Regions from separate parts of the Bradyrhizobium ferriligni genome, predicted to be linked through region 1. Evidence: predicted binding sites of a transcription regulator. Region 1 holds the regulator's gene; the other holds the start of a gene.

Region 1 (10,262 bases):
CCAACCCAAGGCGGCCGGGGAGGTTGGAACTGCGTAGTGCCGGATCCCCTCCGTGTCGCTTCGGCGTAACGCGGATGCAGGTTCTACAGAGACATCACGCCAGAGACGGCGAATACCGGACGATCCAGAAGCATCGTCCCGCACGCGCTGGACGGCGGCCACGGCTCCTGCTGCAGCGGTAGAGCGTTTTCGAGCGGAGTGGATGCCGGTTCGCGTAAAGAAAGCGCGTCAAAGCAAGATTCTGGAGCCCCGTTCCGATCCCATCGGACGGGGCTCTAGTCTAGTCGCCCGTCAGCAAGGTGACTCCGTCACGATGCGGCTTTCGCCTCGATCTGCTCCCAGATTCTGGTCTTGCGTGTCTCGGGCATGATGAAAACCGCGATCACGAAGCACACCGCGGGAACGACGATCGGGTAGATCAGCGCGTAGCCGATGCTGCCGGTCGCTGCGAAGGCGGCTGATGTGATGAAGGGTACCAATCCGCCGCCCCAACCATTGCCGATATGATACGGCACCGAGACCGATGTGTACCTGATCCTGGCCGGGAAAAACTCCGCCAGAAACGCGCCGACCGGCCCGTACACCATCCCGACGTAGCAGACGAGGATGAAGATGATGAAGACGGCGACCGGATAGTTGATGTGTCCCGGCTGCGTGACCATGCCGAGCCACAGATACAGCGGATAGTAGGTGATCGCCGCAAGCAGCATGCCTCCGAGGATCACGGATTTGCGGCCGATCTGATCCGACAGCCAACCAAAGAAGATCAGGCTCGGCGTTGCGATCAACAGTGCGGTTCCCACGATGTAGGCCGAGGTCACCGCATCGACCTTGGAGACCTGCTGCAGGAAGTACAGTGCCCAGAATTGACCACTGTACCAGACCACGCCCTGTCCAATCAGGACGACGATCGCGATCATGATGTACTTGATGTTGGAGCTGAGGAATGCTTCCCGCCAGGGATTCCTGGTCATCTGTCCGCGTGCCTTGATCTCCTGGAAAATCGGCGTCTCCTGGAGCTGGAGGCGGATGTAGATGGCGATGGCCACCAGCAGGAACGAGACCAGGAACGGTACGCGCCACGCCCATGCGTCAAAGGCCTGATTGCCGGCCCAGGTTCGGGTCAGAACGATTACGGCCAGCGACACCACGATCCCGAGCGTCGGCGAGGTTTGTAGCCAGCCTGTGTAGTAGCCGCGGTGGTCATCCGGAACATGCTCGGCGACATAGGTGATGGCGCCGCCATATTCGCCGCCCAGGCAGAGACCCTGGATCATCCGCAAGCCGAACAGAACGAATGCGGCCGTCAGGCCGATCGATTCATAGGTTGGGATGAGTCCGATCGCGCCCGTTCCCAGGCCCATTCCGCTCAAGGTAACAAGGAATGTATATTTGCGGCCGACCCGATCGCCCATCCATCCGAACAGGAAGGCCCCCAGCGGGCGGATCAGGAATCCCGCAGTGAACAGCGCGATCGTGCTCAGCAGGGCTGCGACGGGGTGGGATTGCTCAAAGAACTTGACCGACAGAACCGCGGCCAGGCTGCCAAAAATATAAAAGTCGTACCATTCAATGATGTTTCCCACTGATGCAGCAACAATCACGCGACGAAAATCACTCGGTACTTGAATTGCCATGTGCTGCTCCTCTCAAATGCAAACGCTACGCCTCGCGTTTTTTCAGCGATCTGTCCGCTCGCGGAGTGCGCATGGTGCACGGCGTTACAGGCGAGATTTTGCGAGTTCGTCCGCAACGCCTGATCTCAGGGGAGTTGTGGCCACCTGAGAGGAGCTCCAGCGGCCTTCAAGTGCCGCGAGCCGTCACTGCCTCATCCCTGTCTCTTTGGGAGTGGAGGCATCAGGACAGTCTAATCCCAACGGGATCGGTATCTTATGAGACTTTCGGCTCGATCGATTTGACGCAGGCGGCAGCTGTGGTCAGGCGCGAGGTCGGCAAGGCGCTGGACGATCCAGCTACCCGGGGCGCTGCCGGTCCGTATTCTGCATCCGTTCCGCTAGTCGGGTGACGGGGCCATCCGCTAGCCTGCCGCCCGGCAGGGATCGCAAGCGGAATGGCGGAGCAGGGCACGACGCCGGGCGGCAAACGCGGCTACGCGGGGACATGGCCGCCGCGCGCGGCTGCGCCGGTCGGCGGCTTTCTCCCGGCGCGCGTCGGCATCTGGAAGCCTTTCGTCGAGACATTGCGGCAATGGGCGCGCGCGGAAGCGGGGGCGGGCCGGTTGTTGCCGTGGGTGCCGGTGGCGTTCGGCACCGGCATCGCCTTCTATTTCGCGGCCGAGCACGAGCCGGTGCTGTCGGTCGCGGCCACCGTCGCAATCCTGCTCTGCCTGCTGGCGCTGCTGCTGCGGCGGCGCAGCGTGTTTCCCGTCATCGCGATGCTGGCCGCGGTGGCCGCGGGCTTTGCGACGGCGACCTGGAAGACGGCGCGCGTTGCTCACACGGTGCTGGCGCGGCCGATGTTCTCGGTGGCGCTGACCGGCTTCGTCGAGACGCGCGACATCCGCGAGAAGACCGATCGTTTCGTGCTGCGCGTGGTTTCGATGGAGAGCCCGCGCGACATGACGAAGCTCGATCGGGTCCGGCTCTCGGTCAAGAAGGGCACCGCGCCCGATGTCGGCAGCTTCGTCGAGTTGAAGGCGCGGCTGTTGCCGCCGCTCGGGCCGCAGCGCCCGGGCTCCTACGATTTCGGACGAGACCTGTATTTCCAGGGCATCGGCGCCTCCGGCTTCGTGATGGGCGCGGTCAGGACCAGGGAGCCGCCTGCGACCGGCGGCTTTGCGCTGCGCTACGCCGCCTTCATGCAAGGCCTGCGCGACGCCATCGACGCGCGTATTCGCACCACGCTCGACGGCGACCAGCGCGCGATCGCAACCGCGCTGCTCACCGGCCGGCGCGACGCGATCTCGACGCCGGTCAACGATGCGATGTTCATCTCGGGGCTCGGCCATGTGCTGTCGATCTCCGGCTACCACATGGCCGTGGTCGCCGGCGTCGTGTTCTTCGCGGTGCGCGCGCTGCTCGCGCTGTTTCCGGCGCTGACGGCAGGGCATCCGATCAAGAAATGGGCCGCGGTGGCCGCGCTGCTCGCCGCGGCGTTCTATCTGTTGCTGTCGGGCGCGGAGGTCGCGACGCAACGGTCGTTCTTCATGACCGCCGTGGTGCTGCTCGCCGTGATCGTCGACCGCCGCGCGATCACCTTCCGTACGCTGGCGGTGGCAGCGCTGATCGTGCTCGCGATCGCGCCGGAGGCGCTGGTGCATCCCAGCTTCCAGATGTCGTTTGCCGCGACGCTCGGGCTGGTGGCGCTGGTGCAGATCGGGCTGCCGAACCTATTCGCGTCGCCCGACCATTCGGCGACCGCTCGGGTTGCACTGTGGGGCGGGCGTGAGCTCACGATGCTGATGCTGGCCTCGCTGGTGGCAGGGCTTGCGACGACGCCCTACGCCGCGTTCCATTTCCACCGCGTGACGCCCTACGGGCTGCTCGCCAACCTCGCGGCGATGCCTGTCGTGTCGGCGGTCGTGATGCCGGCCGGCCTGCTGGGGCTCCTCGCCATGCCGTTCGGCTTCGACGGCGTGTTCTGGGCGATCATGGGTCTTGGCATCGACTGGATGATTTTGGTGACGCAATGGGTCGCCGCACTCCCGGGCGCGGTCGGCCGCATGGCCGCGTTCGGCATCGGGCCGCTGGTCGCAGCGAGTGCCGGCATCATCCTGCTCGGGCTGCTGCGCACGCCGCTACGCTGGTCTGGCGCCGTGCTGCTCGTGATGGCGTCGGTCTGGGCGCTCAGGGTGCCGCAGCCGGACGTGTTGATCTCCGGCGACGGCCGCAACGTCGCGGTGCGTGGCGGTGATGGGCGGCTGCATTTGATGCACAGCGCCAAGGATGCGTTCCTGGTCAGGGAGTGGTTGGCGGCGGACGCCGACGCGCGGACCGCCACCGATGCGTCGCTCGGCGAGGGCGTGTCCTGTGATGCCGGCGGCTGCGTGACCCAGGGACCTAGCGGCGCCTTCGTCACGCTCGCAACCCGGCCGGAGGCGCTGGCGGACGACTGCGAGCGCGCAGGCCTGATCGTCACGGCGCGGCCGGCGCCGCAGGGCTGCGCGGCCTCGGTGATCGATGCCGAGCGGCTGCGCCGTCACGGCGCGCTGGTGCTGCGACGGATCAGGGACGGCTACGCCGTCGATGCGGTGAAGCCTGGCGGGATCGACCGGCCGTGGTCGCCCGCGGTTCCGGGCGACGGCGAGAGCGAGACGACGCTGCGTGCGCCGGCCGCCGCGCCGCGGCCCGCCGTGGACGCGACGCCGGCCGAGACCGATCTGCAGGGCGATGATTAGCGGTGGTCCGGTGAGGGGCCGCTCGGCAGCTCGAACAGGCCGAGATGGTATTCGTCGGAATCGGGGCCGGCGTCGGGCTTCTTGACGAGGGTGAAGGAAGCCTCGGGAAATTGCTCCCAGACTTTCAGGTCGTCGGCCGTCACCGTCAGCCAACCGAACCGGAACATGTAGCGGCCCGGTTCCGTGACGCGTCCAGCCTTTTGCCATGTGACCTTATCGACCACCGCGCACGTCCTCCGTGCCCGATGATGCGCCAAGGCGCCGGCCGACGCAAACCTCCTCCTGCGCCCCGGAAGCGGGAGTCCGGGGTCGCCCGAAATTGCTTAGGTCATCCGCCGCCGAACAGCTCATTCCGCGGCGACGATGCGCTCAACCCAAAAACAGCGTTGCGAATGCGGAGGGCCGACGCTCCACAACCTTTGGCTTCTGCTCGACCGGCGGATGCAGCGCCGGCAATTGCAGCACGCTGACGCGCTGTCCCTCGACCAGCTGGGTCACCAGGACATGGCTGCCGTCGGGGAATTCGACCGCGTCATGATGCCGATCAGGCACGTCGGGCTCGACTTCGTTGAACACGCCGACGCGATAGTTCAGCGTCTTGGTCCAGATCCAGCGGCTGTCGTAGCGAACGTTCTCGGCGAAAGCGAGCTCGGTGCCCGGCAGCATGCAGACCGCGACAGTGGGATCGTTCTCCGAAGCAAAGCCGCGGGTCGACGTGCCGCGGAACGTCGTCGTGATCAGCGTCTCTCCGACAATGGCGGGGCGCGATGCCACGGCGTGCAGACTATAGTCACACATCGGATGGCTCCTCATTTCGAGGTAGCGACCCGTGCCTCTCCTTGAGGCATTAGGGCCTCTACCAGAGTGGACGATAGCGAACGAGCTTCTGCTCGTTTCTGGGCGATTGTACGACTGGTCCGAGACCGCCTCCGATCACAAACACGCGACGCTGCGCGAGAGGTATCGGAGCGCATCGGGCAGGCCGTACGCTACACTATCATGCAAGGAACGATCCGACGTGTTGCTCGTTCCCGGCCGCCGCAAGTATTTGCAATTCAGTATTTGCGATAAAGGCCGATCAGCTTGCCCTGGATGCGGACCCGGTTCGGCGGCAGGATGCGCACTTCATAGGCGGTGTTGGCCGGCTCGAGCGCGATCGATGCGCCGCGGCGGCGGAAGCGCTTCAGGGTGGCTTCCTCCTCGTCGATCAGCGCCACCACGATGTCGCCGGTGTTGGCGACGTCGTTGCGCTGGATCAGCGCCATGTCGCCGTCGAGGATGCCGGCATCGACCATCGAGTCGCCGCGCACCTCGAGCGCATAGTGCTCGCCGGCGCCGAGCATGTCGGGCGGCACGCTGATGGTGTGGCTGCGGGTCTGCAGCGCCTCGATCGGCGTACCGGCGGCGATCCGGCCCATCACGGGGACCGCGACCGGACGGTTGCCGTCGTCCTCGGCGATCGGCGGCGTGCTGGCGCGCCGGCCGAGGGTGCCTTCGATGACGCTGGGCGTGAAGCCGCGGCGGCCGTTGCCGCCGCCGGCCGAGAGTTCGGGCAGCTTGATGACCTCGATGGCGCGGGCGCGGTTCGGCAGGCGGCGGATGAAGCCGCGCTCCTCCAGCGCAGTGATCAGGCGGTGGATACCGGACTTCGAGCGCAGGTCGAGCGCATCCTTCATCTCGTCGAAGGAGGGCGGTACGCCGGCCTCTTTCAGACGTTCATTGATGAAACGCAGAAGTTCGTACTGTTTGCGCGTGAGCATCTCGAGTATTCCCCCGGTTGGTAGCGTCGTTCGATTCCGAGACTCTTCTGGTGGGGCCTGCATGCGGGCCTGACCTCAGGAGCATGTGCTCGTTGCACCTGCTTCCACGCGGCTTCCCGATTGTAGACACCAGTACTCGAAACAAATCATGAACGGACACTATATGTTCGATATGTGTTCCGCAACCACTTAATTTCCGGTGAACGGATCAGGCAACGCACAATCGGCGGGGCGCGAAAACCTTATTCGGGCAGTGTCAGGATCTCGCATTCGCTGCCTTTGACGGCCGCAGCCGCGAACGGCGGACGCACGAGAAGTGCCCGTGCCGCAGCAAGATTCCCGAGCAGCGACGAGTCCTGCTGCGTCACTGGCGTTGCGACCAACGTGCCGTCCTCGCGCGCTTCGAGCCGTGCACGCAGATAGTCCTCGCGCTGGTCGTTGGCGGCGAGGTCGCGGCCGAGCAGGGCGCTCGTGCGGCGATGATGAATCACTTTCCGGCCGCTCAGCGCCCGAATCAACGGCACCAGGAACAGGAAGGCGCAGACGTAGGACGACACCGGATTGCCGGGCAGGCCGATCACCCGCATCGCCCCTAACCGGCCATGCATCATCGGCTTGCCGGGCCGCATCGCAATCCGCCAGAACGTCATGTCGACGCCCTCGGCTTCCAGCGACCGCTTGACGAGATCGTGGTCGCCGACCGAGGCGCCGCCTGTCGTGATCAGGACATCGGCGCCGGCCTCGCGCGCCCGGCGGATGCCGGCCGTGGTCGCCTCCACCGTGTCGGCGGCAACGCCGAGGTCGACGGTCTCGGCGCCCTCGGCGCGCGCCAGCGCCCGCAGCGCGTAGCCGTTGGAATAGACGATCTGGCCGGGGCCGGGCTGCGAGCCCGGCATCACCAGCTCGTCGCCGGTCGCGAGCACCGCGACCTTCGGGCGGCGGCGCACCGCAAGTTCCGGATAGTTCATGGCGGCCGCCAGCGACAGCGCGCGGTCGGACAGGCGGCTGCCGCCGCTGAGCAGCACCTCGCCCGCACGGAAGTCGACCCCGGCCGGGCGGATGTGCCGCCCGACGCTGGCGGCCTCCGTGATCGTGATGTGGTCGCCGTCGACCGCGGTGTCTTCCTGGATGATCACCGCGTCGGCGCCATTGGGGATCACGCCGCCGGTGAAGATCCGCACCGCCTCGCCGGCGCCGACCGTCCGCTCGAACGGCCGGCCGGCGGCGACTTCGCCGATCACCTTGAGCCGGGCCTTTAGATCAGCCGCATCGGCGGCGCGCACCGCATAGCCGTCCATCGCCGACATCGGCTGCGGCGGCTGGGTGCGCAGCGCCGCGAGGTCGTGCGCAAGGGTGCGGTGGTAGGCGGCATCGAGCGCGACCATCTCCTCCGGCAGCGGTTCGGCGCCGGCGAGGACGGCGGACAGGGCATCGGCAACCGGCATCAGGGCCACGCTCAGAGCTCCTCAATTCCCAATGTTCAAATACCAAGTGCGGTCAAAGCCCTTGCCACGTCATCCGTCGATGTCACGTGGATAGCATGAAGGCCGCGCGCCCGCGCACCTTCGATATTGGCGGCCAGGTCGTCGAAAAACAGGATCCGCGACGCCGGCACGCCGATGGCTTTTACCACATGATCGTAGGCCTCGGCGTCGGGTTTGCGGAAGCCGATGCTAGAGGACAGGAAGACGTTGCGGAAATGGCTGAGCAGCTCGGCATGGGTGACCGAGAAATGCGCGACATGGGCCGGATTGGTGTTGGAGAAGGCGTAGAGCGGCATCCGCTCGGCGGCCGCCGCGAGCAGCGGCGCGATGCCCGGCATCTCGCCGGTGAAGATCGCATTCCAGCCCTCGAGAAACTGGGCGTCCGTGATGTCGATGCCGAGGGTCCGGCGCAGGCTTTCGAAGAACGCCGCGTCGTCGATCCGGCCGATCTCGTGATGCTTGAAACTGTCGTCGACGACAAAGCGGGTGGCGAGCTCGGCGGGCGCACAGCCGGCGTGCTGCGCCCAGTGCGCGATCACCTTGTCAAAGTTGATGTCGAGCACGACGCGGCCGATATCGAACAGCAGCGCGTCGACGGAGTTGGGAGAGAATTGCGAGGTCATTGCATGAAACCGTGTACGAGAATTGCTGGCAGGCGGCAATGTCCTCGATTTCGGTGACGGGTGTGTGGATTGCACGTGGCGTTGCATTCATTGCGAGACCGCTCCCGCGCGCACCACCGTCGTCCCGGCGAAGGCCGGGACCCATAACCACCGCATTTGATCAGGAACGGGATCGTGGCCCCAGCGTCGCGCAACAATTGAAATTTGGGATAATGGGTCCCGGCCTTCGCCGGGACGACGGCGGGTGTTGTCGCTTGTGCGTCAAACATCCGCATTCTCGCGACATGATCTGTCCGAGCCTTGCTCTTTTCACCCTATATTTTTGCTGCGGGGCTTGGCTTGCCGCGTCGGGCAACTCAGTGGCACGCGCGCGCGAGTTTTCGGCGCACCAAGCGGCTTGTTGATGCGCCCGGCGGCTTGGTGCCCGCCGGGCGTAGCTCTCACAGCCTGGACAGCGCCAAGCCGAGGTAACCGATCAGCGCACCGGTGCTGAGAATGATGACGACGAGCGCCTGTTCCGAGCGTGCTTGCAAGGTTTTCCGGGTCACGGCGTTGGACGCTCCGTCTTCGAGATCATGCGGTCCAACGAACAGCATCGATTTCCGTTCCGGTCCTTCCCGGGGAACCTTCACGACGTGCCCATGCAGGCCGCACGCCCGGCCGGGTGACGCGACGGAACAGGAATGCGGCCGCCTATGAGGGCGGCGCGATCCCCGGAACGGGGAAAGCGCGGCACATCTCGACGCTGTTCGACCTCAGTCGCTTGACGACGGCTGCATCTCCCTTCGATCGGAGCGACACCGCAATGAGTTCGGCGATGAGGCGCATTTCGGGTTCGCCCATGCCACGCGTGGTCGCCGCCGGCGTCCCGAGGCGAATGCCGCTCGGCCTGAGCGGCGGACGTGGATCGTCGGGAATGATCTGCTTGTTTGCGGTGATCCCGACGGCGTCGAGGATGTTCTCGGCCGCGCCGCCGTCCAGGCCGACGCTGGCCACCGTATCCACGACCATCATGTGATTGTCGGTTCCGCCAGTGATCAACGTCATGCCGCGTTCCATCAACGCTTCGGCCAGGACCTTCGCGTTGCGCATGACCAGTCCTGAATAGGCCTGAAAATCGGACGTCGATGCCTTCTTCAGCGTGACCGCGGTTCCGGCCACAACGTTCATGTGCGGACCGCCCTGCAATCCCGGGAACACCGACGAGTCGATCTTGCCGGCGAACTCCCGGCGACAAAGAACGATGCCGCCACGCGGCCCGCGAAGCGTCTTGTGCGATGTCGTCGTCATCACGTCGAAACCCTCATCGAGCGGATTGCGCAAGGCGTTGCCGGCGATCAGGCCGCCGTAATGGCTGACGTCGGCCATGGTCAGTGCACCCACCTCGTCGGCGATGCTCTTGAAGGACGCATAATCCAGATCGCGCGGATAGGAGCTGTAGCCGCACAGCACCAGCTTCGGACGGACGTGCCGGGCCATGGCGCGGAGCTCATCGAAATCGATGGCGCCGCCGTTTGACGGCTGCGTCTTGTAACGGGCGAAGTTGAAGAGCCGCCCCATGTGCGACACGGGCGCGCCATGGGTGAGATGGCCGCCGTGTGACAGGTCCATCGCCAATATCGTATCGCCGGGCTGCAGCAGGCCGAGATACACGGCCTGGTTCATTGGCGACCCGGACAGAGGCTGAACGTTGGCATGTTCGGCGCGGAACAGCGCGCACGCTCGCTGTCGGGCAAGGTTCTCTATCTGGTCGGTAAATTCCTGGCCGCCGTAATAGCGGCGTCCCGGATAGCCCTCGGAATACTTGTTGGTGAACACCGATCCAAGCAGCTCGAGAACCTCGGGATAGGTGTAGTTCTCCGACGGAATCAGCTCGACGCCGTCTTGCTGGCGGCGCTCTTCGCCCTCGAGCGCAAGGGCAACTTCCGAATCGTTGAGGTGGAGTTCATTGCGGAATGACGGCATGGTCCGGGCTCCCTAAGACGCTGGATCATCAGCTGAACGGGTTGCCCAGGCGAACGGCGTTAGAACCCTTCGC
Region 2 (10,262 bases), on a different contig from region 1:
CGGCATTTCCGGCAGCGCGTGCACGGCGCGCGCGAGCGCCCACAGCGAGGCGCGCAGGATGTTGTCGCGATCGATCCGCGCCCGCGACGCCACCGCGACCGAGAACGCCGATGTGGCGCAGATCTCCTCGAACAGTTCCTCGCGGCGCTCGACGGTCAGCCGCTTCGAATCATCGAGGCCCTTGGGAATCCGATTTGGGTCCAGCACCACGGCGGCGGCGACCACGGGACCCGCCAGCGGCCCGCGCCCGGCCTCGTCGCAGCCGGCGACCGGCCAGACGCCGCGCTTGATCAGCGCGCGCTCGCGCCGAAAGCTCGGCCGCGTCACCACGATGACGCGCTTGTCCGGCCCGGCCGGTTTCTTCTTCGACGCGATCTTAGACGTGCTGTTGGACTTGTCCCGAATCATGCGGGGATCGTGATCAAGCCCGGCCCGCGGCGCAACCTGGAACCTGGCGCCCTTCCCCGTTATTCAATTCGCCGCTTTAATCGGGATCGGCGCTCTAATCGGGAATTGACACCCGGCGGTCGTCGCGAACCTCAAAGCCCGGCGCGCGTACCACTTCCCAGGCGTGGCCGTCGGGATCGCCGAAATAACCGCAATAGCCGCCATAGCTGGTGGGCTGCGCGGGCTTCAGCAGCCTGGCGCCCTTCGACAGCGCGAACGCCATCACACGATCGACCTCGGCGTCGTCGTTGCAGTTCCAGGCGATCGCGACGCCGCGGAACGCCGACGGCCGCGGCTGATCCGGCAGCCCGGCATCGGCGGCGAGCAGATGCCACGGGAACAGGCCGAGCACGGTGCCGCCGGTCTCGAAGAAGGCAACCTCCTCGCCGGTCGCGCGCATCTTCCTGGTGAAGCCCAGCGATTCATAAAAGTCGATGCTGGCGCGCATGTCGCTGACGCCGAGCGTGAGGACGGTGAAGCGTGCGGTCGGGGTGTTACTCATTGTTGCACTCACTGTTTGACGTCTTCGTAGCCCGGATGGAGCGAAGCGCAATCCGGGAAGTCTTTGGCCAGGGGTCGACGAGCCCCGGATTTCGCTGCGCTGCATCCGGGCTACGCGCCCTCACCTAGAATAGACTGAGTTGCTGTCCGTTGCGCTTCGGCTTGGCGAAGTGATCGGTAGTCAGCTTGGTCCGCCGCTTGTTGAGGCCGAGCTTCTCGCAGGCGATCTCGAAGCGGCGGCCGATCATCCAGGCCATCGGGCCGGTGCCCTTCATCCTGGTGCCCCATTGCGAGTCGTAGTCGCGGCCGCCGCGCATGTCGCGGATCAGCGTGAAGACGTGACGGTAGCGGTCGGGATGGTTCGCCATCAGCCATTCGCGGAACAGATCGCGGACCTCGAGCGGCAGGCGCAGCAGCACGTAGCTCGCCTCCCTGGCGCCGGCATGCGCGGCGGCATCGAGGATACGCTCGATCTCGGAGTCGTTCAGCGCCGGGATCACGGGCGCGACCATCACCGTGGTCGGGATGCCGGCGTCGGCGAGCCGCTTGATCGCCTCGAGCCGCTTCGGCGGGGTCGAGGCCCGCGGCTCCATGGTGCGGGCGAGCTTCGGGTCGAGCGTCGTCACCGAGAGCGCGACCTTGGCGAGATTGCGCTTGGCCATCCGCGCCAGGATGTCGATGTCGCGCACGACCAGCGCCGACTTGGTGACGATGCCGACCGGATGGCCGGCGCGCTCGAGCACCTCGAGAATGCCGCGCATGATCTTCCGGTCGCGTTCGATCGGCTGATAGGGATCGGTGTTGGTGCCGATCGCGATCATCCGCGCCTCGTAGTCCGGCGCCGCCAGTTCCTTCTCGAGCAGCGCGGGTGCGTCCGGCTTGGCGAACAGCTTCGATTCGAAGTCCAGCCCCGGCGACAGGCCGAGATAGGCGTGGGTCGGCCGCGCGAAGCAATAGACGCAGCCGTGCTCACAGCCACGATAGGGATTGATCGAACGGTCGAAGCCGATGTCGGGCGAGTCGTTGCGGGTGATCACCTTGCGTGAGGTGTCGAACGCCACGCTGGTCGTGAACGGCGGCAAATCTTCGAGGCTCTGCCAGCCGTCGTCGAAGGCAACGCGCGCCTCGGCCTCGTAGCGGCCGCTGGCGTTGGACTGCGCGCCGCGGCCGCGCCGCCGCTCGCGCTCGATCGCGACCGCAAGCTCGGGAAAAGGAGCAGGAACAGGTGAAGGTGCACCCGCCGGGTTATCGGAGGGCGCCGTTACCGGCGGGTGCTTGAGGGCATGAGAGGATGCTCGGCTCATGTTCTGAAGCTAACACAGCACGAGAACAAATCAAGAACGTGAACGGAGAAATTCCACAGAACCTTGCTACAAAAATTCTGCAGGCGAACAGGCTGCTTTGAATATGACAAGGTGATAACACGGCCGGAGTTTCTCCATCGTTTGAGCCATCGAAGCCTCAAAATCATGCTGAGCGTGATCATTCCAACCGACGGCGTCGAGCGCACCGCGGTCGCAACCCTGGCGGCGCTGGTGCCGGGCGCGGCCGCGGGCGTCATCCGCGAAGTGCTGCTGGTCGACCGCAGCAACAGCGATGTGATGGAGCGCGTCGCCGACGTCGCCGGTTGCCGCTTCCTGCGCTTCGAGGGCACGCGCGCCGCGGCGCTTGCGGCAGGCGCGCGGCAGGCGCGGTCGCCCTGGCTGATGTTCCTGCATCCGGGAGCGGTGCTCGATGCCGGCTGGATCGAGGAAACCACCCAGTTCATCCAGATGGTGGCGGCCAGCGGCAAGGACCGCGCCGGCATCTTCCGCTACGCCCGCGCGCCCTACACCGACCCCGGCCTGCGCGACGGCCTCAAATTCGTCGCCCGGATGATCACGGGTCCCTCGGCCGAACAAGGCCTTTTGATCGCGCGCGAACATTACGAGCGGATCGGCGGCTACCGGCCCGATGCCCGCCGCTCCGAGGCGCGCCTGCTGCGCCGGCTCGGCCGCTCCTCCCGCACCATGCTGCGCAGCAGGATCATGGTGGCCTGAAGCGTTTTCAAGCGAAGTGGGCACCGGTTCGCGTAAAGAAAACGCGTCAAAACAAGCCTGAAGCTTAAGTTCTATCTTCAGAACCTAAGCTTGAACAAACCGCTTGCGGATTATTTGATTCCGTCAAATAATATATTTGATGAAATCAAATTCCCATGACACTGCCCTCGAGAGCCAGGTTGCCGCGGTTCGCGGCTTCAGCCGGTTCTATACCCGCAAGCTCGGCATCATCGAGCCGAAGCTGCTGCACTCCACATTCACGCTGCAGGAAGCGCGGATCATCTACGAGCTCGCGCATCGCGAAAATTGCACCGCCACCGACCTGGTGCGCGACCTCGACCTCGATGCCGGCTTCGTCAGCCGCACGCTGGCGGCGCTGCAAAAGCGCCAGATCGTGACCCGCAAGCCGTCGAAGGCCGACAAGCGCGTCAACGAGGTGGCCCTCACCGCCAAGGGCCGCACTGCTGCCGCCGATCTCGACCGCCGCTCGCGCAGCGAGGTCGGCGCGCTGTTGCGGCAGATGGACAGCGACCGTCGCGCCGCGGTGGTGCGCGCCATGAGCACGATCGAGCTATCGCTGGAGCCGCCCGCCGGGAAACCGGTCGGCTTCCTGCTGCGCAGCCATCGCGTCGGCGACATGGGCTGGGTCGTCTCGCGGCAGGGACAAGCCTACGCGGAGGAATATGGCTGGGACATCAGCTACGAGGCGTTGGTGGCCGAGATCTGCGCGCAGTTTCTGCGATCGTTCGATCCCGCCCGCGAGCATTGCTGGATCGCGGAGGTCGACGGCGAGCCGGTCGGCTCGATCTTCCTGGTCGACGGCGGCGACGGGGTCGCCAAGCTGCGCCTTTTGCTGGTGGAGGAGAAGGCACGCGGGCTCGGCGTCGGCCGCGCCCTGGTCGAGCAATGCATCCGCGCCGCGCGCGAGAAGGGCTACAAAAAGATGACGCTGTGGACCCAGAGCATCCTGGTCGCCGCGCGCGGCATCTACGCCCGCGCCGGTTTTCAGCGCGTCAAGGAAGAGAAGCATCACAGCTTTGGGGTCGATCTGGTCGGCGAGACCTGGGAGCTGGAGTTGTGAAGCCGCAGCGCCGAGAAGTCTGGACTGCGTAGCCCGGATGGAGCGCAGCGCAATCCGGGAACGATGCGGCCGCGGAAGAGACTGCCCCGGATTTCGCTCCGCTCCATCCGGGCTACGGCAGCTCACCCTTGAGATTCCGGGCTCATCACTGCGCGATGCCCTCAGATGCGCAATTGCGCATCGGGGAATGACGGCTGCTACGCGCTCGCGCCCTTCGCCTTCGGGCGGCGCAGATGTTCATCCAGCCGCGGCATGATCTCGACGAAATTGCAGGGGCGCGTGCGGTAGTCGAGCTGTGCGGCCAAAATGCCGTCCCAGCCGTCGCGGCAGGCGCCGGGCGAACCGGGCAGGCAGAAGATGAAGGTCGCGCCCGCAACGCCGGCGGTGGCGCGGCTCTGGATCGTCGACGCCCCGATCTTTGCGTGGCTCAGCATGTGGAAGGCGATCGAAAAGCCGTCCATCCGCTTCTCGAACAACGGCTCGACCGCCTCCGGCGTCACGTCGCGGCCGGTAAAGCCGGTGCCGCCGGTGGTGATGACGGCGTCGACGGCGGGATCGGCGATCCAGCGCCGGATCACGGCTCTGATCGCCTCGACATCGTCGGTGACGATCTCGCGCGCCGCGAGCTTGTGGCCGGCCGCGGTGAGACGGTCGGCGAGCGTGGTGCCCGACTTGTCATCCGCCAGCGAGCGGGTGTCGGAAATCGCAAGTACCGCGATGTTGAGCGGGATGAATGATTTGGATTCGTCGATCGAAGGCATCGTGTACCTCACACACTGACGTCATCCTGAGGTGCTCGCGAAGCGAGCCTCGAAGGATGGGCCACGGGCGCTTCATCCTTCGAGGCTCGCCGAAGAGGCGAGCACCTCCCGAGTGAGCGCGAGTGCGCTCATCCGGGGATGACGCGGTCTAGAGCTATAAGCTACCGCCGAACGTGTTGCAGGCTTGCACTGTGCCCTGCTGGTAGCCTCTCATGAACCACTCCTTGCGCTGCGCGGCGGAGCCGTGGGTGAAGGAATCAGGCACCACCCTGCCCGTGGCCTGCCGTTGCAGCGTGTCGTCGCCGATCGCGTTCGCCGTTGTCAGCGCGGCGTCGATGTCGCCGGCCTCGAGGAAGCCCGGCCGCTTCTTCTCCTCGCGATTGACCCAGACGCCGGAGAGGCAATCGGCCTGCAGCTCGACCTTGACCTGCAGCGCGTTGGCCTCGGCCTTGCTGCCGGCCTGCTGCTGCAGCCGGTTCACGCGCGGAATGATGCCGAGCAGGTTCTGGATGTGATGGCCGGCTTCATGCGCGATGATATAGGCCGCGGTGAACTTGCAGGCGTTGCCCGAGCAGCCGCGGAAGCGCGTCTCGACCTCGCGGAAGAAGCCGGTATCGAGGAAGATGGTCTTGTCCGGCGGGCAGTAGAACGGTCCCATCGCCGACTGCGCCATGCCGCAGCGGCCGCCATTGGTGGCGTTGCGGAACAGCACGATCTTCGGACCTGTGTAGGTCTGGCCGCTGGCCTTGAAGATCTCGCTCCAGCGATCGTCGATCTCGCCCAGGATGCCGGCGATCATGCTGCCCATCTCGTCGGTCGGCGCGCCGCGCTTGGCCTGCCCGCCCGACGACTGCCGGTCGGTCTGGTAGGTCGGCGCCTGGCCGCCGCCGGTGAGAATCTCGGCGCCGCCGATCAGAATGCGCGGGTCGATGCCGAAGGCATAGCCGAGCAGGCCGAGCACGATGATGGTGCCGATGCCGAGCCCGCCACCGCCCATCGGAATGCCGAAGCCGCCACCGCCACCTCCGCCCATCCCGCCTTCATCGCGACGGTCTTCGACGTCGTCGCTGCGGCGGAAATCATCATAGCGCATGGCGGTTTCCCTTCATTCCAGTCGGCGACCCAACGCGGGACACTCCAACTTAAAATTTCCATTCTGTTAATCAATATCCTGCCCGGCAATAATTGCCTAGTCCGGAAGGCGCGCACCTTTGCGGTGCAAACGGCTGCGAATGAGGGCGAATCTACCGCGCGAATCGTGCCGGTTTGATGATCCGCAAATTTTTTCGCCGAACGCGCTGATGTTGCAGCACAACGCCGACGGCACCGCGCCATGCCGCGCAAAAGATGCTGCAATCTTTAGCATGAAGATTTCCAATTAAGTCGATTTTTACTTTGCCGGGTCAATGTGGCGCCAGTCGGTTGTTTAGTCCCGCGTCGCCGACAGCGTCGCCTGAGTCAGAGTTCTTGAGTCATGGTAGTGTCGCGTCGCGGGGCGTCTGCAAGGGCGCCCCGCACTAAATTTGAGAGTGCCCCATCGAGCCACATCGTCATTGGCGATTGCGTGGCCGAATTGTCGAAGCTTCAGGCCGGCTCGGTCGACCTGGTCTTCGCGGATCCTCCCTACAATCTGCAGCTCAAGGGCGACCTCAAGCGCCCCGATGAGTCGCATGTCGATGCCGTCAACGACGACTGGGACAAGTTCTCGTCGTTCGCAGCCTATGACGATTTCACCCGCGCCTGGCTGCTGGCCTGCCGCCGCGTAATGAAGCCGTCGGCAACGCTGTGGGTGATCGGCTCCTATCACAATATCTTCCGCGTCGGCGCCATCATGCAGGACCTCGGCTTCTGGCTCCTGAACGACATCGTGTGGCGCAAGTCCAATCCGATGCCGAACTTCCGCGGCCGTCGCTTCACCAACGCGCACGAGACCATGATCTGGGCCGCGCGCGACGAGAAGGCCAAGGGCTACACCTTCAATTACGAAGCGCTGAAGGCGTCCAATGAGGACGTGCAGGCACGCTCCGACTGGCTGATCCCGCTGTGCACCGGCGAGGAGCGCCTCAAGGACGGCGACGGCAAGAAGGTGCATCCGACGCAGAAGCCCGAGCAGCTGCTCGCCCGCGTGCTGCTGTCGTCGTCGAAGCCCGGCGATCTCGTGATCGATCCGTTCAACGGCACCGGCACCACCGGCGCCGTCGCCAAGCGCCTCGGCCGCAGCTATATCGGCTTCGAGCGCGACAGGACCTATGCGGCTGCCGCCGAGGCGCGCATCGCCGCGATCGAGCCGCTGCCGGACGCAACGCTGGCGCCATTCATGACCGCGCGCGAGGCGCCCCGCGTTGCGTTCTCCGAACTGATCGAGCGCGGCATGATCGTGCCGGGCGCCAGGCTGGTCGACGCCAAGAAGCGCCACGGCGCCCTGGTGCGCGCCGACGGCGCCATCATGCTCGGCGACAAGGTCGGCTCGATCCACCGCATCGGCGCGGTCGCGCAGGGCTCGGGCGCCTGCAACGGCTGGACCTTCTGGCACGTCGAGACCAAGACCGGCCTGCGGCTGATCGACGAGCTGCGCGCCGAGATCCGCTCCGAGATGGCGGCGGGCTGAGGCAGGCCGACCAATCTTCCTCGTCATTCCGGGCTCGCCGCTTCGCGGCGCCCTCAGATGCGCAATTGCGCGTCGGGGAATGACACGTCGGGAAAGTTGACGCCGTCTTGAACGCGGGCCGCCTTGTTGCGCTGCGACGTCGGGACTAGATTTGGCCCCGTCACTTGCCCGTTTCGATTGGTCGCCCGATGCGAAGACAATCCGAGACCCTGCTGCTGGTGCCGCTGCTGCCGATCTTCCTGCTCGGCATGTTTCCGATGCTGCTGATCGGCCTGCTCGGATTCTTCGGCCTGATCATCTTCGGCATCCTGCTCGTCTGCGTCGGGCTGACGCTCGCGCTCGAGGCGCATGGCGAGTTCAATGAAGAGATCATCGTCCATGGCTACGCGCGGGAATCAGAACGCGCGACGCAGGCCTCCCATTTGCGTGCTGCGATCCGCTCCGCCGCCATGCTGGACGTCGCGGGCATCGCGCTGGTCGTCGCGGGTATCCTGGGCTTCTTCTGGGCCGTCTGACCAGCGCGCCACGCGACCCTGATTCACAAACTCGTCGCTTGCGCAGCGCAGCGAAATTTGCGCATGAGGGGATCGTCTGCGGCCTTCCCCCGCCGCGTCCCGATCTCGCCGGTTACAAGAACCAAGGGAGTCCCTTCATGATCAAATTCTATTTCAACGGTGCGCCGAACCCGAACAAGGTCGCGCTGTTCCTGGAAGAGTCCGGCCTGCCGTTCGAGGCGATCCCGGTCGACACCCGCAAGGGCGAGCAGTTCGCGCCAGAATTCCTGAAGGTCAACCCGAACGGCAAGGTGCCGGCGATCGACGATGACGGCGTGCTGGTGTTCGATTCGAACGCGATCCTGCTCTACCTCGCCGAGGAGCACGGCAAGTTCCTGCCCGCCAATACGCCGGCCAACCGCGCCGCGACGCTGTCCTGGCTGATGTTCATCGCGACCGGCCTCGGCCCCTATTCCGGCCAGGCCGTGCACTTCAAGCACTTCGCGCCGAAGGATCTCGACTACGCCAACAACCGCTACCAGTACGAGGCGCACCGCCATTACAAGATCCTCGACGATCATTTGGCGAAACAGCGCTACATGGTCGGCGACAGCTACACGATCGTCGACATGGCGTTCTGGGGCTGGGCGCGGATGGCGCCGTTCGTCCTCGGCGAGGAAGGCTACGCCAAATATCCGAACGTCAAACGGCTGGTCGACGAGATCTCGGCGCGGCCGGCGGCGGCACGCGCGGTCGCGCTGAAGGACAAGCACACCTTCAAGGCCGAGATGGACGACGCGGCCCGCGACATCATGTTCGGCCACCTCAAGTCCAAGGTGGCGTAAGCCGATCCACACGACGGCAAGACGACGGCGCCCATATGGGCGCCGTCTTCGTTTGTACCGCCCGTTAGCGGGGCACCGCTACGCGGGAAACGCGCCGAGCGCCTTCTCGGTCAGGACCGAGTCGCAATATTCCCGCACCTCCTTGATCCGGCCGCCGTCGAAGCGGAACACCAGGCAATAGTCGTTGTCGTAGCGCTGGCCTTGCTTGGTGAGGTTGTCGCCCTTGGCCTCGACCACGACGATGTCACCGTCGGCGAGGATGCGATGGGCGACGGTGCGACCGCGCTCGGCCAGCTTCGAGCGGACATGGCCGTGCAGATCGTTGATGATCGATTGCTTGCCGGTGAAGGTGCGCGACCAGGAATATTGCCCGGTCACGGTCCAGATCGCGTCGTCGGCAAGCGTTGCCATGAACAGCGAGTTCTCGCGCACCGCAGGATCGGGACTGCCCGCGATCACGAACATCTCCTGCACCAGTTTCTTGTTGTCGGCTGCGCTCATGGCGCGTCTCCTTGCGATTGATAGAGCCTGATTTCAGGCGCTTCCTCGCGCGATGCGGTCTTCGGCTCGCGTGAAAACGCCTTGGCCCCAATCCTGCGGCCTGGCTACGCATTCTTCCAATCGATAGGTGGTATGATATATATTCACCCAATGAATTTGAATTCGCTTGACCTCAATCTGCTGGTCGCGCTCGACGCCCTGCTGCGCGAAGCTAATGTCAGCCGCGCCGCGATGCGGCTCAATCTGTCGCAGCCGGCGACCAGCCACGCGCTGCAGCGGCTGCGCGACCTGATCGGCGATCCGCTTTTGGTGCGCAACGGCGCGCGGATGGAGCTGACGCCGCGGGCGCAGGCATTGCGCTCGCCGCTGGCCCACGCGCTCGACCAGGTGCGCGCGCTGTTCGTCTCCGACGATTTCGACGCCGCGCGCAGCGACCGGCACTTTCGCCTGATGATGCCCGACCTCGCGGTCGAGCTCCTGATGCCGCCGCTGATGGAGAAGGTGACGCTGATCGCGCCGAACGTCACCATCGACGTGGTGCTGTGGCGGGGACCTGCGATCTTCACGCCCGAATTCGCCCGCACCATCGATCTCGTGATCTCGATCGGCGACTCCTTCAAGGGCTTTCACCGCCAGCGGCTCTACACCGACAGCGATGCGCTCGCGGTGCGGCGCGGCCACCCCGCCGGCACGAAGCTGAAGAAGCGCGAAGCATTCCTCGCCGCGCGCCACGTCGCCGTGATCATCCGCGGCCAGAACGAGGATCTGATCGACACCTGGCTGCGCGCCAAGGGCATCGAGCGGCGGATCGCGCTGGTGGTGCCGGGCTATATCGAGGCGCTGCACGTCACTGCGCGCACCGACCTCGTCGCCTTCGTGCCGCGCCGGCTGATCTCGGCGCTGTCGAAGCAATTGTCGCTGATGACGGTGACGCCGCCGCTCGATCCAGGGATCGACGAGCAGCACATGTTCTATCCGACGCGGG

The links. Region 1 encodes LexA, which represses DNA repair genes until DNA is damaged. Its sites were predicted from a motif close to TGTTCNNNNTGTGTTCNG; they were not measured.
Region 2: a site for LexA is predicted at 2,274-2,291, ahead of AC1VNY_RS29275 (PA0069 family radical SAM protein). Genes of this name have one in related genera too.

What each region holds. Positions count from the first base shown of each region.
Region 1 covers NZ_JBXEJO010000048.1:34,097-44,358, reverse strand. Annotated here, with positions in the region: gene AC1VNY_RS26615 (MFS transporter) at 309-1,637, opposite strand; gene AC1VNY_RS26610 (ComEC/Rec2 family competence protein) at 2,072-4,357, shown strand; gene AC1VNY_RS26605 (hypothetical protein) at 4,354-4,581, opposite strand; gene AC1VNY_RS26600 (hypothetical protein) at 4,727-5,155, opposite strand; gene lexA (transcriptional repressor LexA) at 5,413-6,117, opposite strand; gene AC1VNY_RS26590 (molybdopterin molybdotransferase MoeA) at 6,360-7,571, opposite strand; gene AC1VNY_RS26585 (HAD family hydrolase) at 7,598-8,224, opposite strand; gene AC1VNY_RS26580 (hypothetical protein) at 8,665-8,820, opposite strand; gene AC1VNY_RS26575 (serine hydroxymethyltransferase) at 8,918-10,189, opposite strand; ZMP/ZTP riboswitch at 10,226-10,262, opposite strand, start outside.
Region 2 covers NZ_JBXEJO010000056.1:42,334-52,595, reverse strand. Annotated here, with positions in the region: gene AC1VNY_RS29285 (ribonuclease HII) at 1-408, opposite strand, end outside; gene AC1VNY_RS29280 (VOC family protein) at 503-949, opposite strand; gene AC1VNY_RS29275 (PA0069 family radical SAM protein) at 1,074-2,252, opposite strand; gene AC1VNY_RS29270 (glycosyltransferase family protein) at 2,418-2,987, shown strand; gene AC1VNY_RS29265 (bifunctional helix-turn-helix transcriptional regulator/GNAT family N-acetyltransferase) at 3,127-4,068, shown strand; gene moaB (molybdenum cofactor biosynthesis protein B) at 4,266-4,829, opposite strand; gene ypfJ (KPN_02809 family neutral zinc metallopeptidase) at 4,984-5,922, opposite strand; gene AC1VNY_RS29250 (site-specific DNA-methyltransferase) at 6,304-7,437, shown strand; gene AC1VNY_RS29245 (hypothetical protein) at 7,626-7,952, shown strand; gene AC1VNY_RS29240 (glutathione S-transferase family protein) at 8,090-8,776, shown strand; gene AC1VNY_RS29235 (nuclear transport factor 2 family protein) at 8,855-9,277, opposite strand; gene AC1VNY_RS29230 (LysR family transcriptional regulator) at 9,428-10,262, shown strand, end outside.